Regions from separate parts of the Pseudomonas hygromyciniae genome, predicted to be linked through region 3. Evidence: predicted binding sites of a transcription regulator. Region 3 holds the regulator's gene; each other region holds the start of a gene.

Region 1 (4,129 bases), 1.5 Mb from region 3:
AGCGGGCTTGTCGGAACGCCGCATCGCCCGCGCTGGGCTGCGAAGCAGCCCCAATAAGCCCGCCGCGTTTCTTCAGGTAAACCGCAACGGCAGGGTTTAGGGCTGCTTCGCAGCCCAGCGCGGGCGATGCGGCGTTCCGACAAGCCCGCTCGCCACAGGGAGGATCGTCAGCTTCTGAAAGTTGTGTAGATATCGCAGGCAAGCCAGCTCCCACAGTTTTGATGGGGTTTGCAAAGGTCGATAGTCATTGTTTCAGGCAAAAAAAAGACCTCCCGAAGGAGGCCTTTTTGTCACGCCGCGTTGAGCAGCGCTACCGGATCAGCAGCTGTAGTACAGCTCGTATTCCAGTGGGTGTACGAAGGTGCGGACCTTGATTTCTTCTTCGCTTTTCAGGGCAATGTAGGCATCGATAAAGTCGTCGCTGAACACGCCGCCTTTGGTCAGGAACGCACGGCCCTTGTCCAGCTCTTCCAGGGCTTCTTTCAGGCTGCCGCACACTTGTGGGATCTCTTTGGCCTCTTCAGGCGGCAGGTCGTACAAGTTTTTGTCGGCGGCGTCGCCTGGGTGGATCTTGTTCTGGATGCCGTCCAGGCCAGCCATCAGCAGTGCAGCAAAGCCCAGGTACGGGTTGGCTGCTGGATCCGGGAAGCGTGCTTCGATACGGCGAGCGCGAGGGCTGGACACGTAAGGAATACGGATCGAAGCGGAACGGTTACGTGCCGAGTAGGCCAGCATCACTGGGGCTTCGAAACCTGGGACCAGACGCTTGTAGGAGTTGGTCGACGGGTTGGTGAAGCCGTTCAGGGCCTTACCGTGCTTGATGATGCCGCCGATGAAGTACAGGGCGGTGTCGGACAGGCCGGCATAACCTTCGCCAGCGAAAGTGTTCTTGCCATCTTTGGCGATGGACAGGTGAACGTGCATACCCGAACCGTTATCGCCGTACAGTGGCTTAGGCATGAAGGTAGCGGTACGGCCGTAAGCAACGGCAGTGTTGTGTACGCAGTACTTCAGGGTCTGTACTTCGTCAGCCTTGGCCACCAGGGTGTTGAACTTCACACCGATTTCGTTCTGGCCGGCAGTGGCCACTTCGTGGTGGTGCACTTCGATGACCAGGCCCATGTCTTCCATGGCGTTGCACATGGAGGTACGGATTTCGTGGTCGTGGTCGAACGGCGGAACTGGGAAGTAACCACCTTTGATGCCTGGACGGTGGCCATGGTTGCCGCCTTCCACGTCCTGGTCGGACATCCACGAACCTTGTTCGGAGTAGATCTTGAACATGGAGCCGGAGATGTCGGACTTGAACTTCACTTGGTCAAAGATGAAGAACTCAGGCTCCGGGCCCACGAATACGGTGTCACCGATACCGGTGGACTTCAGGTATTCCTCGGCACGCTTGGCGATCGCACGTGGGTCACGGTCGTAGCCCTGCATGGTCGAAGGCTCGATCACGTCGCAGACGATGATCAGGGTTGGCTCTTCGGTGAACGGGTCGAGTACGGCGGTGGAGTCGTCCGGCATCAGGATCATGTCGGAGGCTTCGATGCCTTTCCAGCCAGCGATGGAGGAACCGTCGAACATTTTGCCTTCTTCGAAGAAGGCGTCATCCAGCGCGTCGCGAGCCGGCATGGTCACGTGGTGCTGAGTGCCTTTGGTGTCCGTGAAGCGCAGATCAATCCATTTAACGTCATGATCTTTGATGAGTTGAACCGACTTCGACATAGTGTCCTCCGGGTGGCTTCGGGCTTGGGTAGTGGAGTAGCCCTTAGAATGTGGGTGATGCCGGCGCGGATAGTCCGCCATGGCAACCTGCCTCACAAGAGAGCAAATTGCATGCCAGTGCCCCGACATGGGTTTTTTGCCTCAAAATGGCCCCTATAAAGGTGCAAATCGTCAAAATGGCAAAATTCGCGCACTGCAATGTAGCGTAATCGCCCGCAAATGCACCTATTTGGTGCGGAGCGTGCCGTTTGTATATTAACTGGTCAAACCTTGAGCGATTTCCGCTATAATCCGCGCCCCCCTTTTTCGGCTGGCCCTGCGCGCGCTGTTTCCATGAAATTAATCGTTAAAGTCTTCCCCGAGATCACCATCAAGAGCCGACCGGTACGGATGCGTTTCATCCGTCAATTGGCCAAGAATATCCGCGCCGTGCTCCGTGACCTGGACCCGGCCGTGGTGGTGAACGGTGTGTGGGACAATCTCGAGCTGGAAACCCGCATCAGCGACCCTAAAGCCTTGAAAGATATGACCGAGCGCCTGAGCTGCATGCCGGGCATCGCGCATTTCCTGCAGGTCGACGAGTACCCGCTGGGCGACTTCGACGACATCACGCAAAAATGCAAACTGCACTTTGGCACCAGCCTTGAAGGCAAGATTTTTTCGGTGCGCTGCAAGCGTGCGGGCAAGCACCCGTTCAGCTCCATGGACGTCGAGAAATACGTCGGCAGCAAGCTGCGCCGCGAGTGTGGGGCCGCTGGAATCTCGCTTAAAGAGCCGCAAATCGAAGTGCGCATCGAAATTCGCGACCAACGGTTGTTTGTGATCCACAGCCAGCACAACAGCATCGGTGGCTACCCGCTAGGTGCGCTGGAGCAGACCCTGGTGCTGATGTCCGGCGGTTTCGACTCTACCGTGGCGGCCTACCAGATCATGCGCCGGGGCCTGATGAGCCACTTCTGCTTCTTTAACCTGGGCGGACGTGCGCACGAATTGGGCGTGATGGAAGTCGCGCACTACATCTGGAAGAAGTACGGCAGCTCCCAGCGCGTGCTGTTTGTCAGCGTACCGTTCGAGGAAGTCCTGGGAGAAATTCTCGGAAAAGTCGATAACGGTCATATGGGCGTCGTATTGAAGCGTATGATGTTGCGCGCAGCGTCGAAAATCGCCGACCGCCTGCAAATCGAAGCGCTGGTGACCGGCGAGGCGATTTCCCAGGTCTCCAGCCAGACCCTGCCGAACCTGTCCGTGATCGACTGCGTGACCGACAAGCTGGTATTGCGCCCGCTGATCGCCAGCCACAAGCAAGACATCATCGACCTGGCCAACGAAATCGGCACCGCTGATTTCGCCAAGCACATGCCAGAGTACTGCGGGGTCATCTCGGTGAACCCCAAGACCCATGCCAAGCGCTATCGCGTGGAGCATGAAGAGAAAGAATTCGACATGGCGATTCTGGAGCGAGCGCTCGAGAACGCCAAACTGGTGCCGATCGATCGAGTCATCGACGAATTGGGCCAGGACGTACAGATCGAAGAAGTCAGCGAAGCCCTGACCGGTCAGATTGTCATCGACATCCGTCACCCGGATGCCGCTGAAGACGAGCCGCTGGAAATCGCTGGCATCGACGTGCAAACGCTGCCGTTCTATGCACTGAACGCGCGTTTCAAGGAACTGGATAACAGCCGTCAGTACCTGCTGTATTGCGACAAAGGCGTGATGAGTCGCCTGCATGCCCACCATTTGCTCAGTGAGGGATATGCCAATGTGCGCGTTTATCGACCGAGCTAAGAGCCCGGGGCTGTTTGCCTGTGGCCTGCGTCACCGGCCCCCCGACTCTGCCGTCAAGCTGTAACGGCAAGGCCTGACTCTACTGTTAATCGCTGCCACGACCTGTCAGCACACCGAATCCTCTGATCGAGATACACAAGTGATCGAAAATCTACGTAACATCGCCATCATTGCCCACGTTGACCATGGTAAAACCACCCTGGTAGACAAACTCCTGCGTCAATCCGGCACCCTGGAGCGCAACGAGCTCAACGACGAGCGCGTGATGGACTCCAACGACCAGGAAAAAGAGCGCGGTATTACCATCCTGGCAAAAAACACTGCCATCAACTGGAACGGCTACCACATCAACATCGTGGACACCCCGGGCCACGCCGACTTCGGCGGCGAAGTAGAACGTGTAATGTCGATGGTTGACTCCGTTCTGCTGCTGGTTGATGCCCAAGACGGCCCTATGCCGCAAACCCGTTTCGTGACCAAGAAGGCTTTTGAAGCCGGCCTGCGTCCAATCGTGGTGATCAACAAGGTTGACCGTCCAGGCGCGCGTCCGGACTGGGTTCTGGACCAGATCTTCGACCTGTTCGACAACCTGGGTGCCACCGAAGAACAGCTGGAC
Region 2 (4,129 bases), 600 kb from region 3:
ACCGATGGTTTTGTTGCCAGTGCCCAGGCGGGACGCCGCGTAAATGTCGCCGAACTCTGCACGGGACGACTTGAAACCGGTGGTCGCGACGTTGGCGATGTTGTTGCCGGTCACGTCCAGTTGTTTGTTGGCCGCATAGAGGCCGCTAAGGCCGATATTAAAAGACATGTTTCTCTCCTCTTGCCGTATTTAGCCGGCTCTATGTACCGATAGTCTGAATTTGCGACAGCTTGATGCTGCCCATGCCGCCAGAAAGATTGAGCAGCATTTCGCCGCCGGTCTGGCTCAAAGTCACGCTGGTGACCGTGGCCGGCAGCGAGGTTTTCAAGGCAACCGGATCACCGGCGTCATTCTTGGTGCTGGCCGCGAAGGTGTAGGTGCCAGAGTCAAGCTGCTCGCCTGCTTCGTTCTTGCCGTCCCAGATAAAGTCCGACTTGCCGGCGCTCTGGGCACCCAGTTCGATGGTCTTGACCAGATTGCCGTCCTTGTCGGTGACCTTGACAGTGACGTTGCCCACCGACGAACCCACGGCGACCGAGCCGGTAAAGCTCTTGCTGGTGTCGACCATGGCCTTGTTGGTTTCGATAATCACCGAGCGCCCCACCAGCGACGAGGCTTGCAGCGCCTGCGACGACTTGTAGTTGCCGGTGATGGTGTTCACCGAGTCGTTCAAGGTGTTGATGCCTTCCAGGCTGCTGAACTGCGCCAGTTGCGCCACGAACGCGCCGTTGTCCTGGGGCGACAGCGGGTTCTGGTTCTTCAACTGAGTGACCAGTAGTTGCAGGAATGCATCCTTGCCCAGGGACTGGTTGCCCGAGGCCGCCTTGGCGGTATCGGCCAGGTTGCCCTGGCTGGACTTGGCATCCTTGACCTTGGAGTCGAACAGACTCTGGATCGTCGATTGACTCGACACATCGTTAGTGACGGACATTCTTTAGCGCCCCTTATCACTGACCGAGGGTCAGGACCTTCTGCATCATGGCTTTGGCGGTGTTCATCATTTCCGCGTTGGTCTGGAACGAACGACTGGCGGAAATCATGTCGGCCATTTCCTCGACCACGTTGACGTTGGGGTAGTACACGTAGCCCTTTTCGTTCGCGGCAGGATGATTGGGTTCGTAGCGCGCATCGAGGTTGCTCTGGTCTTCGACCACACCCAACACCTGGACGCCCTGGCCGGCAGCATCCTGGCTCTGGAACAACGAGTCGCTGCCGCCGTTCTGACCAGCCTGGAACATGGTGGCAAACACCGGGTGCCGTGCGCGGTAGGTCTGGTCGATACTCGACGAGACCGTCTCGGCGTTGGCAATGTTACTGGCGACCGTGTTCAGACGCGTGGTCTGGGCGCTCATGCCACTACCGGCAATATTGAAAACACTGGATAGAGACATGGCTTACTCTCCGCGCAGGGCTGACATCAGCCCTTTGAATTTGCTGTTGAGCAGGGTGAAGCTGGCCTGGAAGTTCACCGAGTTCTCGGCGTAGTTCGATTGTTCCAACTGCGCGTCGACGGTGTTCTGGTCGATCGACGGCTGCATCGGCGTGCGATACATCAGCGACTCATCGCCACTGCTCAGGCCCTGCGCTTCGATATGACGGTTATTGGTCATGTTCAAAGCGAAGGAGCCGTTCTTGGTCTTGTCGCTCTGTGCGGCGAGCACGGCGGCAAAGTCCAGGTCCCGAGCCTTGTAGTTCGGGGTGTCGGCGTTGGCGATGTTGTTAGCCAGGACTTCGGCACGCTGGGCGCGGAAGCCCAGGGCTTGTTCGTGGATACCGAGCGCTTTATCGAAGCTGATGCTCATGGCGGAAACCTTTAGGGGCTGACCTGCTTTTCGTAACAGGGATATAGCAAGCGCCATGCCAGGTTTTTCAGGTCCAATAAATCAAGGGGTTAGGGAGATATTGCCGGTGGCAATGCCGGAAAAGCGGCAAGCGCTTTCCGCGAAACGTCAGGAAAGCGGCAATGGGCAGTTGCCGCTATCCAAGGTGTGACATAAACAAATGTGGGAGGGGGGTTATTTAGCCTGGTAGATAATGCCCGGGCTGCACTGCACCATCTGGTAATGATCCGGCAGGCCATTCAGCGCCTCGGATGCACCGAGAAACAGATAGCCACCGCGCTTGAGCGTGCCGTGGATGCGCAACAGGATGTCCTTCTTCACTTCAGCCGAGAAGTAGATCAGTACGTTGCGGCAAAACACGATATCGAACTTGCCGAGGCTGGCGTAGCTGTCCAGCAGGTTGAACGAGCGGAACTCCACCCGGCTCTTGATCGGCGCCTTGACCGCCCAGCGCCCGGCACCCTTGGGGTCGAAGTAGCGCTGCAAGCGCTCCTGGGACAGACCGCGCCCCAGGGCCAGGCTGTCGTACTCGCCGGTCTTGCAGTTGGTCAGCATGGTGCCGGACAAGTCAGTGGCAACAATTTGCACCCCTGCCTTCAACTGGCCCATGTTGGTCCGCTCGAACTCATCGATGGACATCGACAGCGAATAGGGTTCCTGCCCCGATGAACACGCCGCCGACCAGATGCGCAAGCGCTGGCCTGGACTGGCCTTGATGGCCTCAGGCAGTACCTTGTTCTTGAGCACCTCAAAGGGGTAGGTATCACGAAACCACAGGGTTTCGTTGGTGGTCATGGCATCGACCACCATCTCCTTGAGCCCGCTGCGCGGTTGGCCCTGGATGCGCTGCACCAACTCGCCCAGGGACTTGATGCCCTGCTGTTCCATCAATTTGTTGAGGCGGCTTGATACCAGGTATTGCTTGTTTTCACCGAGCAATATGCCACAGGCTTTTTCCAGGAATACCCGGAACTGTTCGAAATCCAAATTACCCGTAGACAATGAAACCGCCTCTTAACTCGTGTGACCGCCAGGGAGAAAGCCCCTAGCCGTGATCTGCAGATTTGATCCGTTCGACGACCCGGGAAGCCAGGTCATCAGGACGGAATTTGGCCAGGAAGTCATCGGCACCGACCTTCTTGACCATTGCCTGGTTGAATACACCGGACAATGAAGTATGCAGGATGATATGCAATTTTTGCATGCGTGGGTCGTTGCGTATCTCGGCCGTGAGGGTGTAGCCGTCCATTTCCGGCATCTCGATGTCGGAAATCATCATCAAGAACTCTTCTTCCGGCTTCTTGCCTTCGTCCACCAGCTTGCGCAGATAGTCCAGGGCCTGGCGGCCGTCATTGAGAGCCACCACTTCGACACCAACGGTCTGCAGACAACGGGACACCTGCTTGCGTGCCACAGAGGAGTCATCCACCGTCAACACCCGAAGGGACACGGCCTTCTGCTGGGTCTGTTCATCCACCACACCCACCGAAATATGCTCCGAAGTCGGCGCCACCTCCGCGAGGATCTTCTCAACGTCGATGATTTCCACCAACTGGTTATCGACCCGCGTCACTGCCGTGAGGTAGTGATCACGCCCGGTGCCCTTGGGTGGTGGATGGATCTCTTCCCAGTTCATGTTGACGATACGTTCCACCGAGCGCACCAGGAAACCCTGGGTCTTGGTGTTGTACTCGGTGATGATCACAAACGGGCTCTCGCGATCCTGCAAACCAGCAGAACCGGTGGCCATCGCCAGGTCAAGAATCGGAATCGTCGAGCCACGGATGTTGGCCACGCCACACACCACCGGGTTGGACTTGGGCATTATGGTGAGCTTGGGACATTGCAGCACCTCCCGCACCTTGAAGACGTTGATGCCATATAGCTGCTTGCCATCGAGTCGAAACAGCAACAACTCCAGGCGATTCTGCCCTACCAGCTGTGTGCGCTGGTTCACTGAATCCATTACACCCGCCATGCCCAGACTCCTACGCTACAAAACTTACGGGTACGACGCGTACCCAACACGAAACGGCACGCGCTTTGCTTTTTATTGGCCATGGACATCAAAACGACAGTTTCCCGACGCCTTCGCTCGCCACAGTACCGCAGATTGCTCTGCGCCTGGATGGCGTTGCTTGCCTTGGGCGCAGGCCACCAGGCCCGTGCCGACAACGTCACCTTGCCTGATCTGCTTATCGGCGTCACTCAAGGCTTTCTTGAGTTCACTGTAGAAGATTATCTGGCAACCACCCAGACACCGGGCCGTTATGAAATCCAGGTCAACC
Region 3 (4,129 bases):
GGCAATACCGTCACCCTGACCCGCACCCCGGCTGGCGATATCGACGTTGTGACTTCGGTGGGCAACCTTGCCTATTTCGAACAGAAGCAAAACGCCGCTGATCCAGGTCCGATCAAAGGCTACGGCGTAACCATCCAGTACCACGCACCGCAAAACCGCATAGTACTGACTGACCGCGCCAAAGTGATCAGCAGCGACGGCAACTCGACCGAAGGCGAGAAAATCGTCTACGACACCGTCAAGCAGGTCGCCACTGCTGGCCGCGCCAATGGCACCAAGGTCACCGCGCCACGTCCGCGTATCGACATGGTTATCCAGCCGAAAAAGAAGGCCCAGTAATGGCAACCCTGAAAGCCCAGCATCTGGCCAAGGCCTATAAAAGCCGACAGGTCGTGCGCGACGTCAGCCTGTCGATCGACAGCGGCCAGATCGTCGGCCTGCTTGGCCCCAACGGTGCCGGCAAGACCACCTGCTTCTACATGATCGTCGGTCTGGTCCAGGCGGACCAGGGTCGTGTATTGATCGACGACCTGGACGTCAGCCACCAACCAATGCATGGTCGTGCTCGGGCCGGTATCGGCTATCTCCCCCAAGAGGCTTCGATCTTCCGCAAATTGTCAGTGTCCGACAACATCATGGCGATCCTTGAAACCCGCAAGGAACTGGATCGCGACGGGCGCCGCCAGGAGCTGGAAAGCCTGCTGCAGGAGTTCCACATCAACCATATTCGCGACAACCTCGGCATGAGCCTGTCCGGCGGTGAGCGGCGTCGTGTGGAAATCGCCCGCGCCCTGGCCACAGCACCGAAGTTCATCCTGCTGGACGAACCCTTCGCCGGTGTCGACCCGATCTCGGTAGGCGACATCAAGCAGATTATCCATCACCTCAAGGCCAAGGGGATCGGCGTGCTGATCACCGACCACAACGTGCGTGAGACCCTGGATATCTGTGAAACCGCCTACATCGTAAACGACGGCCAACTGATTGCCGAAGGCGACTCCGCCACCATCCTGGCCAACGAACTGGTCAAGGAAGTGTATCTGGGGCACGAGTTCCGCCTGTAACCACTGTGATGTCAGGACATTCGCCATCGGGCGCGGGAGTCAATAAAAACCTCATTATTTTTATTGTTACCGTGCTCTAGGCAAAGCCCCCGATATCAGGCATATAATTTGCTTATGTTTGGCGCTCACGCGCCCTGTCGTGGATGGCGCATTGCGCCGGCGAATAAGGTGTTAAGCCCCTGCCATGAAACCATCGCTAGTCCTGAGAATGGGCCAGCAGCTGACGATGACACCGCAGCTGCAACAGGCCATCCGCCTGCTCCAATTGTCGACCCTGGACCTGCAACAGGAAATCCAGGAGGCCCTGGAGTCCAACCCGATGCTCGAACGCCAGGAAGAAGGCGACGACTTCGATAATGCCGACCCACTGGCCGACAACATAGAGCAAAAACCCAATCCCGACGTCCAGGAACCGTCCTACCAGGAAGCCGCCCCCACGGTGGATAACCTGGAAGAAGGCGAATGGAACGAACGCATTCCCAATGAGCTGCCCGTGGACACGGCCTGGGAAGATGTCTACCAGACCAGCGCCAGCAGCCTGCCCAGCAATGACGATGACGAGTGGGACTTCACCACCCGCACCTCCGTTGGCGAGAGCCTACAGAGCCATCTGCTGTGGCAATTGAACCTCGCCCCGATGTCCGATACCGATCGCCTGATCGCCGTGACGCTGATCGATTGCATCAATAATCAGGGCTACCTGGACGAGACCCTTGAGGAAATCCTCGAGGCCTTCGACCCGGAACTGGACATCGAGCTGGACGAAATCGAAGCGGTCCTGCACCGCATCCAGCAGTTCGAGCCCGCCGGCATTGGCGCGCGCAACCTCAGCGAGTGCCTGTTGCTGCAACTGCGCCAGCTGCCCGCCAAGACCCCGTGGCTGCCCGAGGCCCAACGCTTGGTCACCGACTACATCGACCTGCTCGGCAGCCGCGATTACAGTCAGCTGATGCGCCGGATGAAGCTCAAGGAAGATGACCTGCGCCAGATCATCGAGCTGGTGCAGAGTCTCAACCCGCGCCCCGGCTCGCAAATCGAGTCTAGCGAGGCGGAATACGTGGTCCCTGACGTGATCGTGCGCAAGGACAACGAGCGCTGGCTGGTGGAGCTGAACCAGGAATCGGTGCCACGCCTGCGGGTCAACCCGCAATACGCAGGTTTCGTGCGCCGGGCCGATACCAGTGCCGACAACACCTTCATGCGCAACCAGCTGCAGGAAGCGCGCTGGTTCATCAAGAGCCTGCAAAGCCGCAACGAAACCCTGATGAAAGTGGCCACCCAGATCGTCGAGCATCAGCGCGGCTTCCTGGAATACGGCGACGAGGCGATGAAGCCGTTGGTGCTGCATGATATTGCCGAAGCCGTTGGCATGCATGAATCGACCATTTCACGGGTAACCACCCAAAAATTCATGCATACCCCACGGGGTATATATGAGCTGAAATACTTTTTCTCCAGCCACGTCAGCACCTCCGAAGGCGGCGAATGCTCGTCCACGGCGATCCGCGCGATCATCAAAAAACTGGTTGCCGCGGAAAATCAGAAAAAGCCGTTGAGTGACAGCAAGATCGCTGGTTTACTGGAGGCACAAGGCATTCAGGTCGCCCGTCGAACCGTCGCCAAGTACCGCGAGTCCCTTGGGATCGCGCCTTCCAGCGAGCGTAAGCGGTTGATGTGACGGGCGGGCCACAGCGTTCCAGTGGCGGGTATTCCTACCCGCCGCTTTATGCACTGGCAACGAAGGAGAAGCTGTATGCAAGTCAACATCAGTGGACACCAACTGGAAGTGACCGAACCGCTGCGCGCCTACATCAGCGAGAAACTCAAACGAATTGAGGGGCATTTCGACAAGATCACAAATGTGCAAGTCATCATGTCTGTCGAAAAGCTGAAGCAGAAAATCGAAGCCACCTTGCGTATACCCGGCGGGGAAGTCGTTGCCAATGCAGAGCATGCAGATATGTATGCCGCCATTGACGACCTGACCGACAAGCTGGATCGCCAAATCAAAAAGCATAAGGAAAAGCAGCAGAGCCTTCTTCAAGGCACAGGCCGCTAACACTCCCCACCCATGATTCGACTTGAAACCATCCTGACCCCCGGCCGTTCCCTCGTGAACGTGCCGGGCGGCAGTAAAAAGAGAGCCCTCGAACAGATTGCCAACCTGATCGGCCGTGAAGTGCCTGAACTGGATACGCAAGATGTGTACGAGGCCCTGATTGCCCGTGAAAAACTCGGCTCGACCGGTTTTGGCAACGGCATCGCAATTCCACACTGCCGCCTCAAAGGCTGTGAAACCCCGGTCAGCGCCCTGCTGCACCTGGAAGCTCCCATTGATTTCGACGCCATCGATGGCGCCCCGGTTGACCTGCTGTTCGTCCTGCTGGTCCCGGAAGCTGCTACCGATGCGCACCTGGAGCTGCTCCGGCAGATCGCCAGCATGCTCGACCGTGAAGAAGTACGTAAGAAACTGCGTAGCGCCAGCACCAATGAAGCGCTTTATCAGGTTGTCTTGGAAGAGCAAAGCGGGCAGTAATCATGCGTTTGATCATCGTCAGCGGGCGTTCCGGCTCAGGTAAAAGTACTGCCCTCAACGTGCTTGAGGACAACGGTTTCTATTGCATCGACAACTTGCCGGCCGGCCTGTTGCCCGAGTTGGCCGAACGCGCACTGATCCATACCGAGCTAGCGCAACCGCTGGTGGCCGTGTCGATTGACGCGCGCAACCTGCCCAGCCACCTCACGAGATTCCCGGAATTGCTTGAAGAGGTACGCGCCAAGCATATCCATTGCGACGTGCTGTACCTGGATGCCGACGAAGAAACGCTGCTCAAGCGCTTCTCGGAAACCCGTCGCCGCCACCCGCTGAGTAGCCCGCACCGCTCGCTGGCGGAAGCCATTGAGGACGAGACCAAGCTGCTGGGGCCGATCATTGATTTGGCCGACCTCAAGATCAACACCACCAGCCTGAACCTTTACCAACTGCGTGACGCCATCAAGCTGCGCCTACTGAACCAGCCGGAGCCCGGCACCGCATTCCTGGTTGAATCCTTTGGTTTCAAGCG

What was found. The regulator sigma-54, encoded in region 3, starts transcription at its own class of promoters, with help from an activator protein. The targets are predictions, from matches to a motif close to ANTGGCATNNANNTTGCTNT.
Region 1: the regulator sigma-54 is predicted to act here: its motif matches at 1,825-1,844, upstream of glnA (glutamate--ammonia ligase).
Region 2: the regulator sigma-54 is predicted to act here: its motif matches at 1,846-1,865, upstream of flgB (flagellar basal body rod protein FlgB).

Annotation. Positions count from the first base shown of each region.
Region 1 covers NZ_CP070506.1:362,562-366,690, forward strand. Annotated here, with positions in the region: gene glnA (glutamate--ammonia ligase) at 319-1,725, opposite strand; gene thiI (tRNA uracil 4-sulfurtransferase ThiI) at 2,059-3,513, shown strand; gene typA (translational GTPase TypA) at 3,653-4,129, shown strand, end outside.
Region 2 covers NZ_CP070506.1:4,336,602-4,340,730, forward strand. Annotated here, with positions in the region: gene flgE (flagellar hook protein FlgE) at 1-168, opposite strand, end outside; gene flgD (flagellar hook assembly protein FlgD) at 200-931, opposite strand; gene flgC (flagellar basal body rod protein FlgC) at 948-1,391, opposite strand; gene flgB (flagellar basal body rod protein FlgB) at 1,395-1,802, opposite strand; gene cheR (protein-glutamate O-methyltransferase CheR) at 2,016-2,843, opposite strand; gene JTY93_RS19365 (chemotaxis protein CheV) at 2,887-3,819, opposite strand; gene flgA (flagellar basal body P-ring formation chaperone FlgA) at 3,901-4,129, shown strand, end outside.
Region 3 covers NZ_CP070506.1:4,940,741-4,944,869, forward strand. Annotated here, with positions in the region: gene lptA (lipopolysaccharide transport periplasmic protein LptA) at 1-339, shown strand, start outside; gene lptB (LPS export ABC transporter ATP-binding protein) at 339-1,064, shown strand; gene JTY93_RS22110 (RNA polymerase factor sigma-54) at 1,249-2,742, shown strand; gene hpf (ribosome hibernation-promoting factor, HPF/YfiA family) at 2,818-3,123, shown strand; gene ptsN (PTS IIA-like nitrogen regulatory protein PtsN) at 3,136-3,600, shown strand; gene rapZ (RNase adapter RapZ) at 3,603-4,129, shown strand, end outside.